2 regions of the Cryobacterium sp. M25 genome follow, and region 1 is predicted to be linked to the other one. Evidence: predicted binding sites of a transcription regulator. Region 1 holds the regulator's gene; the other holds the start of a gene.

What was found. The regulator HspR, encoded in region 1, represses chaperone genes until heat shock. The targets are predictions, from matches to a motif close to AAGTTGAGTCNNNNNGACTCAACTT.
Region 2: a site for HspR is predicted at 2,129-2,153, ahead of CXY81_RS05960 (ATP-dependent Clp protease ATP-binding subunit). Genes of this name have one in related genera too.

The regions. Positions count from the first base shown of each region.
Region 1 covers NZ_PJJU01000053.1:146,165-151,786, forward strand. The annotation lists gene CXY81_RS10120 (MFS transporter) at 1-4, opposite strand, end outside; gene dnaK (molecular chaperone DnaK) at 192-2,060, shown strand; gene CXY81_RS10130 (nucleotide exchange factor GrpE) at 2,060-2,680, shown strand; gene CXY81_RS10135 (DnaJ C-terminal domain-containing protein) at 2,673-3,680, shown strand; gene CXY81_RS10140 (heat shock protein transcriptional repressor HspR) at 3,683-4,117, shown strand; gene CXY81_RS10145 (class I SAM-dependent methyltransferase) at 4,144-5,280, shown strand.
Region 2 covers NZ_PJJU01000045.1:56,292-61,913, reverse strand. The annotation lists gene CXY81_RS05970 (primary-amine oxidase) at 1-446, opposite strand, end outside; gene CXY81_RS05965 (aminobutyraldehyde dehydrogenase) at 530-1,960, opposite strand; gene CXY81_RS05960 (ATP-dependent Clp protease ATP-binding subunit) at 2,201-4,390, shown strand; gene CXY81_RS05955 (zinc-dependent alcohol dehydrogenase family protein) at 4,494-5,540, shown strand; gene CXY81_RS05950 (NAD(P)/FAD-dependent oxidoreductase) at 5,518-5,622, opposite strand, start outside.

The DNA of each region.
Region 1 (5,622 bases):
TCATGCGCTGAGGCTAGTGGATGCGGGGGGCCGGAGACCATCGATTGCACGAAATCTCAAAGTTGAGTCGTTCACGCTCAACTCTCAGGTGCGTGGCTTGACTTTAGATTTGGGACACTGGCACACTTGAGCCAGCACCACTCAACTCTGTGAAATCGAGCTGAGAACATACTTTAAAGGAGAACGCACACATGGCCCGTGCAGTAGGCATCGACCTCGGAACCACCAACTCTGTGGTGGCCGTCCTCGAAGGTGGAGAACCCACCGTCATCGCAAACGCCGAAGGCTTCCGGACCACACCGTCCGTCGTCGCCTTCACCAAAGACGGCGAGGTGCTGGTCGGCGAGACCGCCAAGCGCCAGGCCGTCACCAACGTCGACCGCACCATCGCGTCGGTCAAGCGCCACATGGGCACCGACTGGAATGTCGCCATCGACGACAAGAAGTTCACCCCGCAAGAAGTTTCGGCCCGCATCCTGGCCAAGCTCAAGCGCGATGCCGAGGCGTACCTGGGCGACAAGGTGACGGATGCCGTCATCACCGTTCCCGCGTACTTCAACGATGCCGAGCGCCAGGCCACCAAGGAGGCCGGCGAGATCTCCGGCCTTAACGTGCTGCGTATCATCAACGAGCCGACCGCGGCCGCACTTGCCTACGGCCTCGACCGTGGCAAGGAAGACGAGCTCATCCTGGTCTTCGACCTCGGCGGCGGAACCTTCGACGTCTCCCTCCTCGAGGTAGGCAAGGACGACGACTTCTCCACCATTCAGGTGCGGTCGACTGCCGGTGACAACCGCCTCGGCGGCGACGACTGGGATCAGCGCATCGTCGATCACCTGATCAAGAAGTTCAAGGAAACCACCGGCGTAGACGTCTCCAAGGACAAGATCGCCAAGCAGCGCCTCAAGGAAGCCGCCGAGCAGGCCAAGAAGGAACTCTCGAGCAGCATGTCGACGAGCATCCAGCTGCCGTACCTCTCCCTGACCGAGAATGGCCCGGCCAACCTCGACGAGACGCTTACCCGCGCCCAGTTCGAGAAGATGACCGAAGACCTGCTCGACCGCACGAAGAAGCCGTTCCAGGACGTCATCCGTGAAGCCGGGGTCAAGGTGGAAGATATCGCCCACGTCGTTCTCGTCGGTGGCTCCACCCGCATGCCCGCCGTGTACGAGCTCGTCAAGGCCGAGACCGGTGGCAAGGACCCGAACAAGGGCGTCAATCCGGACGAGGTCGTCGCCGTTGGCGCCGCACTGCAGGCCGGCGTGCTGAAGGGTGAGCGCAAAGATGTTCTGCTCATCGACGTCACCCCGCTGAGCCTCGGCATCGAGACCAAGGGCGGCATCATGACGCGCCTGATCGAGCGCAACACGGCCATCCCGACCAAGCGCAGCGAGACCTTCACCACAGCCGACGACAACCAGCCGTCCGTCGCGATCCAGGTCTTCCAAGGCGAGCGCGAGTTCACCCGCGACAACAAGAACCTCGGCACGTTCGAGCTGACCGGCATCGCGCCGGCCCCGCGCGGCATCCCGCAGGTTGAGGTTACCTTCGATCTCGACGCCAACGGCATCGTGCACGTGTCTGCCAAAGACAAGGGCACCGGCAAGGAACAGTCGATGACCATCACGGGCGGATCCTCGCTCGCGAAGGAAGACATCGAGCGCATGGTGCGCGAGGGCGAAGAGCACGCCGCCGAGGACAAGCGCCGTCGCGAGGCAGCCGAGACCCGCAACACGGCGGAGCAGCTCGCTTACTCGATCGAGAAGCTGATCAAGGAGAACGACGAGAAGCTGCCCGAGGACGTGAAGTCCGAGGTTCAGGCCGACGTCGACGCCCTCAAGGCCGCTCTCGTCGGCGACGACGATGCGGCCGTGAAGACGGCCTTCGACAAGCTCAACGAGAGCCAGGGCAAGCTCGGCGAGGCCATCTACAAGACCAGCCAGGCGGATGCCGCGGCCGGTGCCCCAACCGACTCCGAGCCGACCGCCGACGCGGCCGGCTCGGACGAAGACGTGGTTGACGCCGAGGTCGTCGACGACGAAGACGAGGTCAAGAAGTAATGGCAGACGACAACAAGCGTCCTGGCGACGAGCCGTTTGACGAGGGGGCATCCACTGAGGGTGCCCCCGGGGCCGACGCCGAGGCGGAAGCCGAAGGTGTGAGTGTCGAGGACATCGACGAGGTGTCCGCCGAGGGTATCGAAGAGGACGAGCTGACGGTCCAAGACATCCTGGATGCCGCCACGCGGGAAGTCGATGAGCTCACGAGCGAGCACCTGGCCGACCTCAAGCGGGTCACCGCGGAGTACGCCAACTACCGTCGCCGCACCGAGGCCAACCGCGAGGTCGAGCGTGAGCGCGTCACCGTGGATGTCGTCAAGGGCCTGATTCCCGTGCTCGACGATCTCGACCGCGCTGAGAAGCACGGCGACCTGGTCGAAGACTCGGCGTTCAGCACGATCGCCGCAAAACTGCGGGGGAGCGTCGAGCGCCTGGGCGTGAAGTCCTTTGGCACGGTCGGCGAACCGTTCGATCCGACCATCCACGAGGCGATCTTCCAGCTGCCCACCGCGGGCATCGAGTCGGAGACCGTCGGTGACGTGATCGAGACCGGCTACTTCCTCGGCTCGTCGCTCCTGCGCGTGGCCAAGGTCGTCGTGCAGGTACCGAGCGATGGCTAGCCAGGACTGGTTCGATAAGGACTTTTACAAGGTCCTGGGTGTGTCAAAGGACGTCACCCCGGCCGAGCTGAAGAAGGCCTATCGCAAGCTCGCCCGCAAGTACCACCCGGACTCCAATCCGGGCAACCCTGCGGCCGAGGCGACGTTCAAGGAGATCAGCGAGGCACACTCGGTGATCGGTGACCCTGCCCAACGCAAGGAATACGATGCTGTGCGCGCGATGGGCGGTGGGGCCCGCTTCACCGCCCCACGCCCCGGTGGCGGGCAGGCCGGAGGCTTCGACGATGTCTTCGGAGGCATGTTCGGTGGGGGCGCGCGGCAACAACAGCCCGGCTACTCCTATGAGCGGGGCGGTTTCGACGACCTCCTCGGCGGCATGTTCGGCCGCGGTCAGGGTGGCGGCGGTTTCGGTACCTCGAGCGGCGGGTTCCGCGGCTACGGCGGGCCGACTCGCGGCCGCGACGTGATCGCGTCGACAACGGTCGACTTCATCACGGCCACGCACGGTGACCAGATCACCCTGCAAACGCAGGATGGCCGCGCCATCAAGGTGAAGATCCCGGCCGGGGTGGCCGACGGGCAGAAGATCAAGCTCCGCGGCCAGGGGCAGCACAGCCCCGACGGCGGCGAGTCCGGCGACATCGTACTCACGGTGAACGTGCGCAAGCACCCGGTCTTCGAACGCGACGGGCTGAACCTGCGGGTCTCCGTGCCGGTCACGTTCGTCGAGGCCGCGCTCGGCGCCACTATCGAGGTGCCGACGTTGGGCGGAGCGCCGGTCAAACTGCGCATCGCCCCGGGCACCCCGAGCGGGCGCGTGCTGCGCGTCAAGGGGCGTGGCGTCGTGACGCCCAAGGGCACCGGGGACCTGCTGGCGGAGGTTCAGGTTGCCGTTCCGTCTCATCTGTCGAAGGACGCCGAGGAAAAACTCGCGGCCTTCGCGGAAGCACTGCCGAAGGAGAATCCGCGCGACGAACTCCTCGCGAAGGCGAGAGACTGACGGTGGACGAGAACACCCGGGTTTTCGTAATCTCGATGGCCGCCGAGCTTGCGGGCATGCACCCGCAAACGCTGCGCCAATACGATCGCCTGGGACTGGTGAGTCCCGACCGCACCCCCGGTCGGTCTCGCCGGTACTCGATGCGGGATGTGGCCAAGCTCCGCGAGATCGCGGAGCTCGGTGCCGAGGGTGTGAGCCTGGAAGGCATCCGTCGCATCATTGACCTCGAGGACCACGTGCGCACGCTCGAATCGCGGCTGCGCGAATTGGAGTCTGCGCTGGCCGATGAACTGCTCAACCGTCCGGGCCGCCGCGTCTTCGCGGCCGGCTCGGCCGGTGAGGTCATCTCGATGCGGGCCGGTACGCGCACGCGCCGGTCCAACCAGATCGTGATCTGGCGCCCCCTGGGTTCCCGCCCGATCGGCGACGAGAAGTAGCCGCACCTGCGGGCTAGCCTGAGGCAATGCCTGATTTTTCCTTTGACCGCCTGCGGCGTTTCCCCGACGTGGAAGCGGACAATCTCTTCGCCGTGGATGCGAGCGACCGCCTGATCCTCGACGAGGCGGCGGGCGTGCTGGCCGAGGCAGGATCCGGCGAGGTCGTGGTGATCGAGGACCGCTATGGCGCCCTCACCCTGGGCGCGGCCGCACTGGCCGGGGCCCGGGGAATCCGGGTGCACCAGGATGTCCTCTCCGGGGAGTTGGCCCTCGCCCTGAATGCGGCCGACGCCGGACTCGTCGATTCCTACCGCTCTTTCATCCTGGGTGAAGAACTGCTGGCGAACGCGCGGGTGGTACTGATCCAGCTGCCGCGCAGTCTGGCGGCGCTCGATGAGTTCGCCGACGCCATCCGTCGTTTCGCGGCACCGGATGTGGTGGTGATCGCCGGCGGACGCATCAAGCACATGACGCCGACCATGAACGCGGTGCTCCGCCGGCACTTCGGCGAGCTGCAGGTCTCGTCGGCCCGGCAGAAGTCGCGGGTACTCAGGGCAGCGGCCTCGATAGCCTCCGCAACTCAGCCGACGATGTCCACCTGGCCGAATTGTGTGGAGCACGCTGACCTGGGACTCACGATCTGCGCCCACGGGGCTGCGTTTGCCGGCGCGACCGTCGATATCGGGACGCGCTACCTGCTTGAGTTCCTTGATCGTATGAAAACGGATGCTCGGAGCGCCATCGACCTCGGCTGCGGCACCGGGGTGCTCGCCGCCACCCTCGCCCGACGCCGTCCCGCCCTGCGGGTGACCGCCACCGACCAGTCGGCCGCGGCCGTCGCCTCAGCGCGGGCCACCATGGTGGCCAATGCGCTTGCCGACCGGGTCACGGTCGTGCGGGATGACGCGCTCCAGAGCCAACCGGATGCCTCGGCCGAACTGATTGTGCTGAACCCGCCCTTTCACATCGGCTCGTCGGTCCATGCCGGCATAGCCCTGAAACTGTTCGAGGATGCCGGACGAGTGTTGCAGCCCGGTGGTGAACTGTGGAGTGTGTGGAACACCCACCTCGGTTATCGCCCCGCGCTGACGCGATTGGTCGGGCCGACACACCAGGTCGGTCGGAACGCCAAGTTCACCGTCACGGTCTCGACCGGACGCTGAGACGCGCCGGACCGCCGTGAGGCCCGCACCTGGGGGCTTGCGCCGGGGCGCCGGAGCCGACACGCCCGGGATGCGGGAGGGAGTTGCGCACCCCCAGAATTCACCGTAATGTCTCTCTAGTCACCCCACAGGTGCGGAAAGCCGCAGAGCTTCCCGGCCTCAAGTGGGACGAAGATTTTAGTTTTTTCTCGAATATCCTCCCGCCTAGGGAGCGTTCGAGTTCAAACCAAGATAATATCTTTCTTCGGCTGGTCGTCAAGTCGCGTATGTAGATTATTTCGAATCGCTCTGGTGCACTCGAAATCGACTGCTTTCCGTTATTTGACAGAGATTAGTCGGGTA
Region 2 (5,622 bases), on a different contig from region 1:
CGGCCGCGATACCGGTCGGGGATTACCGCGTCGCCGTAGGTCCAGGTGTCGATGAAGACCAGGTCGAGGTCGGTGATGCCCCGGCGGGCGAGAGCGGCGATCACGTCGGGGTGGGCGCGAAGGGCGGCGTCGGCTTCCTCCCACTCGTCGACGGTGAAGTTCGCCTGCATCCCCGGCACCGTTTCCCACTCGAGCAGGGCGTCGGTCGTGAGCGAGACGACGCTCACCCAGGTGGTGTTCTCGGCGCGGTGGAGCACGACCAGCCGCGCGCGTCGGTCGGGAACCGCGCTGGTGGCTGTGAACTCGGCGACGGCGCTCCGGGGCGGCTCGACCAGCTCGATCGAAGTGAACCGCCACCCGTCGGCGACGCCGCGCTCGCGGGCGAGGATGGCGACGGCGGAGGTGAACTCAGCGGCGGAGAGCGGGTCGAGCGGATGGAAAGTCATCGAGGGGCCTCTGTTCTCGTTGGCGGTGGTCGAGCCTGGCGGTGGTCGAGCCTGGCGGTGGTCGAGCCTGTCGAGACCCGTGTTTATTCCAGCGCGCTCATCACGTGCTTGATCCGGGTGTAGTCCTCGACGCCGTACATCGACAGGTCTTTGCCGTATCCGGACTGCTTGAAACCGCCGTGTGGCATCTCGGCGGTCAGCAGGAGGTGGGTGTTGATCCACACCGCGCCGAAGTCGAGGTCGCGGGAGACCCGCATGGCCGTGGCGTGGTCGAGGGTCCACACGCTGGAGGCGAGCGCGTAGTTGACATCGTTCGCGAGCGTGACCGCGTGCTCCTCCGACGTGAAGGGCTGCACCGTGATCACCGGGCCGAACGTTTCCTCCTGCACGATCGCATCCGTTTGGCGCACCTGCGTGACGACTGTGGGCTCGAAAAAGAAGCCCTCGGTGCCGACCTGGTGTCCGCCGGTGGCAATGACAGCGTGGTCGGGCAGGGCCGCGACCTTGCGCAAGACGTCGCCGAAATGGTTGACGTTGTTGAGCGGCCCGAAGTAGTTGTCGGCGTCGTCGGCCGACCCGGTAGTGCGGCTGCGGGCCTCGGCGACGAGTGCGTCGACGAACTCGTCATGGATGGACTCGTGCACGAGCACTCGCGTGATGGCCGTGCAGTCCTGCCCGGCGTTATAGAAGGAGAAGTCGGCGATGGCGGCGGCGGTCACGCTGACGTCGACGCCGGCGAAGACCAGGGCCGGCGCCTTGCCGCCGAGCTCGAGATGTGCCCGCTTGAGCGTCTTCGCGGCGCCGGCGGCGACGGCCATACCGGCCCGCACGCTGCCAGTGATCGAGACCAGGCCGGGTACCGGATGCTCGACGATCGCGGCCCCGGTGCCGCCGTTGCCGAGCACGATGTTCATCACGCCGTCGGGGAGGATGCCCTGGCTGATCCGGGCGAGTTCGAGGGTCGACTCCGGGGTGGTGTCGCTGGGCTTGAGCACGAGGGTGTTGCCGGCCGCCAGCGCGGGGCCGATCTTCCAGATGGCCATCAGGAAGGGGAAGTTCCACGGGGTGACCTGCCCGACCACGCCGATCGGTTCGCGGCGTACCCAGGAAGTCATGCCGGGCAGATATTCACCGGCGGACTTGCCCTCGAGCAGTCGGGCGGCACCGGCGAAGAAGCGGAGCTGATCGGCGCCGGCCGCGACCTCGTCAACGGCGATCGTGGCGCGAGGCTGGCCCGTGTTGCGGTGCTGGGCCTCCACGATGGCGTCGCTCTCGGCGTCGATCGCGTCGGCGAGGCGAAGCAGCGCGCGCTGCCGCTCGGCGGGAGTGGTGCGGCCCCAGGTGCCGAAGGCGGTCTTCGCGGCGGTCATCGCGTCGTCGACGTCGGCCGCGGTGGAGATCGGGGCCCGGGCAACCCGGCGTCCCGTTGTGGGATCGACGATGTCGAGCAGCTCGGTGCCGGAGGGAGTGACAAAGTGGCCGTTGATGAAGTTTTTAAGGGTGGGGGTGGCCACGGGTCTGATCCTCTGCGCTGAGTGTAGAAACGGGTCTTTTGTTCGGTAAGTATGGCATCCGACGGAGGAATTCGGATACCCGGACGAAAACTGGGTCGTGATGGGGCCGCCGTCATAGCACCGCCGAGTTGTCTCCGGACCGCTGGCGCGTTTTCTCGATGTCCCCTAAACTTGAGTCCAACAGGCTCAGCTTTTTGCCGACCTGCGGCGCGAGCGGCCGGCCCGAGAGAGGATCTTCCGATGCAAGCAGGTCAGCAACCGCCCCAGGAAGAAGCGAAGACGGCGTTGGAGCAGTACGGCGTCAACCTCACCGAGATCGCCCGGACCGGCAAGCTTGACCCGGTGATCGGGCGGGACGCGGAGATTCGGCGGGTCAGTCAGGTGCTCACCCGCCGCACCAAGAACAACCCGGTGCTGATCGGTGAACCCGGCGTGGGCAAGACCGCCGTTGTGGAGGGACTGGCCCAGCGCATCGTGGCCGGCGATGTGGCCGACTCCCTCAAGGGCAAGCAGCTGGTCTCCCTCGACCTGGCGGCCCTGGTGGCGGGGGCCAAGTACCGCGGCGAGTTCGAGGAGCGGCTCAAGGCCGTGCTCAAGGAAATCAACGACGCGCAGGGGCAGATCATTACCTTCGTCGACGAGCTGCACACCCTGATGGGTGCCGGCGGCGGCGAAGGGTCCGTGGCGGCCTCCAACATGCTCAAGCCCATGCTCGCCCGCGGCGAGCTGCGCCTGATCGGTGCGACCACTCTCAACGAGTACCGCGAATTCATCGAGAAGGATGCCGCCCTCGAGCGCCGGTTCCAACCGGTGCTGGTCGACGAGCCCAGTGCGGAAGACACCGTGGCCATCCTGCGCGGGCTCAAGGAGCGCTACGAGGCCCACCATAAGGTGTCGATCGCGGACTCGGCGCTGGTGGCCGCGGCCTCCCTCTCCAACCGGTACATCACCGCCCGCCAGCTGCCGGACAAGGCCATCGACCTGATCGACGAGGCGGCCAGCCGGCTGCGGATGGAGATCGACTCCGCTCCCGTGGAAATCGACGAACTGCGTCGCAGGGTGCAGAGGCTGGAGTTGGAAGAGCTCGCGCTGAAAAAAGAGAAGGACGACGCCTCTAAGGCTCGCCTGGGGAAGTTGCGTGCTGACCTTGCCGAATACACGGTGGCCCTTGCTGAACTGCAGGACCGCTGGGACAAGGAGCGTTCCTCGCTCAACCGGATCGGCGATCTGAGGAAGCGCTTGGTGAGCACCCGCAGCCAGGCCGAGGTGGCCGAGCGCGAGGGCAACCTGGAGAAGGCTTCCAGGCTGCTGTACGGCGACATCCCGGTGATCGAACGGGAACTCGCCGAAGCGGAGCAGACCGAGCAGGATGGGCCGCGGATGGTCGGTGACCAGGTCACCGCGGAGGACATCGCCGCCGTGGTCGCGATGTGGACCGGCATTCCGGTAGGGCGGCTGCTGCAGGGCGAGACGGAGAAGCTGCTGAACCTCGAGGGTGAGCTCGGGCACCGCCTGGTCGGGCAGAAGCAGGCCGTGCGCGCGGTCGCCGACGCCGTGCGCCGCAGCCGGGCCGGCATCTCCGACCCGGACCGGCCGACCGGTTCGTTCCTCTTCCTCGGGCCGACCGGCGTGGGCAAGACGGAGCTGGCGAAGGCGCTCGCCGAGTTCCTCTTCGACGACGAAAAGGCGATGGTGCGCATCGACATGAGCGAGTACGGGGAAAAGTTTTCCGTGTCCCGTCTGGTCGGGGCACCTCCCGGCTATATCGGCTACGAGCAGGGAGGGCAGCTGACCGAGGCCGTGCGCCGCCGCCCGTATTCGGTGATTTTGTTCGACGAGGTTGAGAAGGCTCATCCGGAGGTCTTCGATGTCTTGCTGCAGGTGCTCGACGACGGCCGGCTCACGGATGGCCAGGGCCGCACCGTGGACTTCCGCAACACGATCCTGGTGCTGACCTCGAACCTCGGGTCGGCGTTCCTGATCGACCCGGTGCTCAGCCGGGACGAGAAGGAGGTGGCCGTGCAGGCACTCGTGCGCAAGACGTTCAAGCCCGAGTTCGTCAACCGTCTCGACGACATCGTCGTGTTCGAATCGCTGTCGATGGCGGACCTCGGCCAGATCGTCGGGCTGCTCGTCGACCGGCTGGAGAAGCGGCTGATCGAGCGGCGGCTCGAGCTGGGCGTGACCCCGGATGCCCGCACGTGGCTGGCGGAACGCGGCTACGACCCGATCTACGGTGCGCGCCCGCTGAGGCGGCTGATGCAGACCGAGATCGACGACAGGTTGGCGACCGCGATCCTGTCGGGCGCCGTGCGGGACGGCGAGACGGTGCGGGTGGATCTGGCGCCGGACGGGGAATCGCTCAGCGTCGCATCCGCCCCGGTGCTGGTCGTGGACCCGGCCGACCTCGACGACGACGCGCTGCTGTAGCTCTGTCCGTCGCCGGATTTCGCGTCCAGCGGAATTCGGCGGGAATACGACGGAACGGGCCCCTGCCCCGGTGACGGTCAGGGGGCTGGCATAGGGTCGAAGCATGCGTGCAACAGTGATTTACGGGGAACGGGACATCCGCCTCGAAAAAGTATCCGATCCGATTCTCTCCACCGGCGGTGACGCCATCGTGCGCGTCGTCGCAGCCTGCGTCTGCGGCTCAGATCTCTGGCCCTACCGCGGCATCCAGCCCACCGAGGAGCCGAAACGAATCGGCCACGAGTTCGTCGGTATCGTCGAGGAAATCGGCGCCGACGTCAGCCGGGTCAAGGTCGGCGACTTCGTCATCGCGCCGTTCTACGACTGCGATAACACCTGCATCAACTGCCAGAACGGCACCAGCACCTCCTGCCTGAACGGCGGCTGGTGGGGCTCGGACGACCAGCTCGGCGGCTTCGCCGACGGCGCCCAGGGCGAGAAAGTGCGCGTGCCGCACGCCGACGGGTCGCTCGTTGCGACGCCGACCCTGCCCACCGACGCCCAGGTTCCCGGTCTCCTGACCCTCGCCGACGTCATGGGCACCGGCCACCACGCCGCGGTCTCCGCCGGTGTGACCGCGGGCAGCACGGTCGTCGTCGTCGGCGACGGCGCGGTCGGCCTCTGCGCCATCATCGCGGCCAAGCGGCTCGGGGCCTCCCGGATCGTGGCCATGTCGCGTCACCCCGAACGGCAGCTCGTGGCCCGCGAGTTCGGCGCGACCGAGATCGTCGAGGAGCGCGGCGAGGCCGGCGTGGCCCGCATCCGTGAGCTGTTCGACGGCATCGGCGCGGACTGCGTGCTCGAGTGCGTCGGCACCAAGGAGTCGATGGAGCAGGCCATCGCGTCGGCCCGTCCCGGCGGAATGGTCGGCTACGTGGGCGTGCCCACCGGCGGACCGATCGAGGTTCGCCCGCTGTTCGGGCGGAACGTGGGCCTGAACGGCGGCGTCGCATCCGTGCGCGGCTACGTCGAAGAGTTGCTGCCGGAAGTGCTCTCGGGTGCTATCAACCCCGGGCGCGTTTTCGACCTGCAGCTGCCGCTGGCCGAGGTCGCCGAGGCCTACGCCGCCATGGACGAGCGCCGCGCCATCAAGGTGATGCTGCTTCCGTAGGCACGGAGATCACATGTGTCGGGACGGGAATCTCGACGGGCTCGATCACCGCGACTGGCAGGATCACCGCGACGGGCAGGAT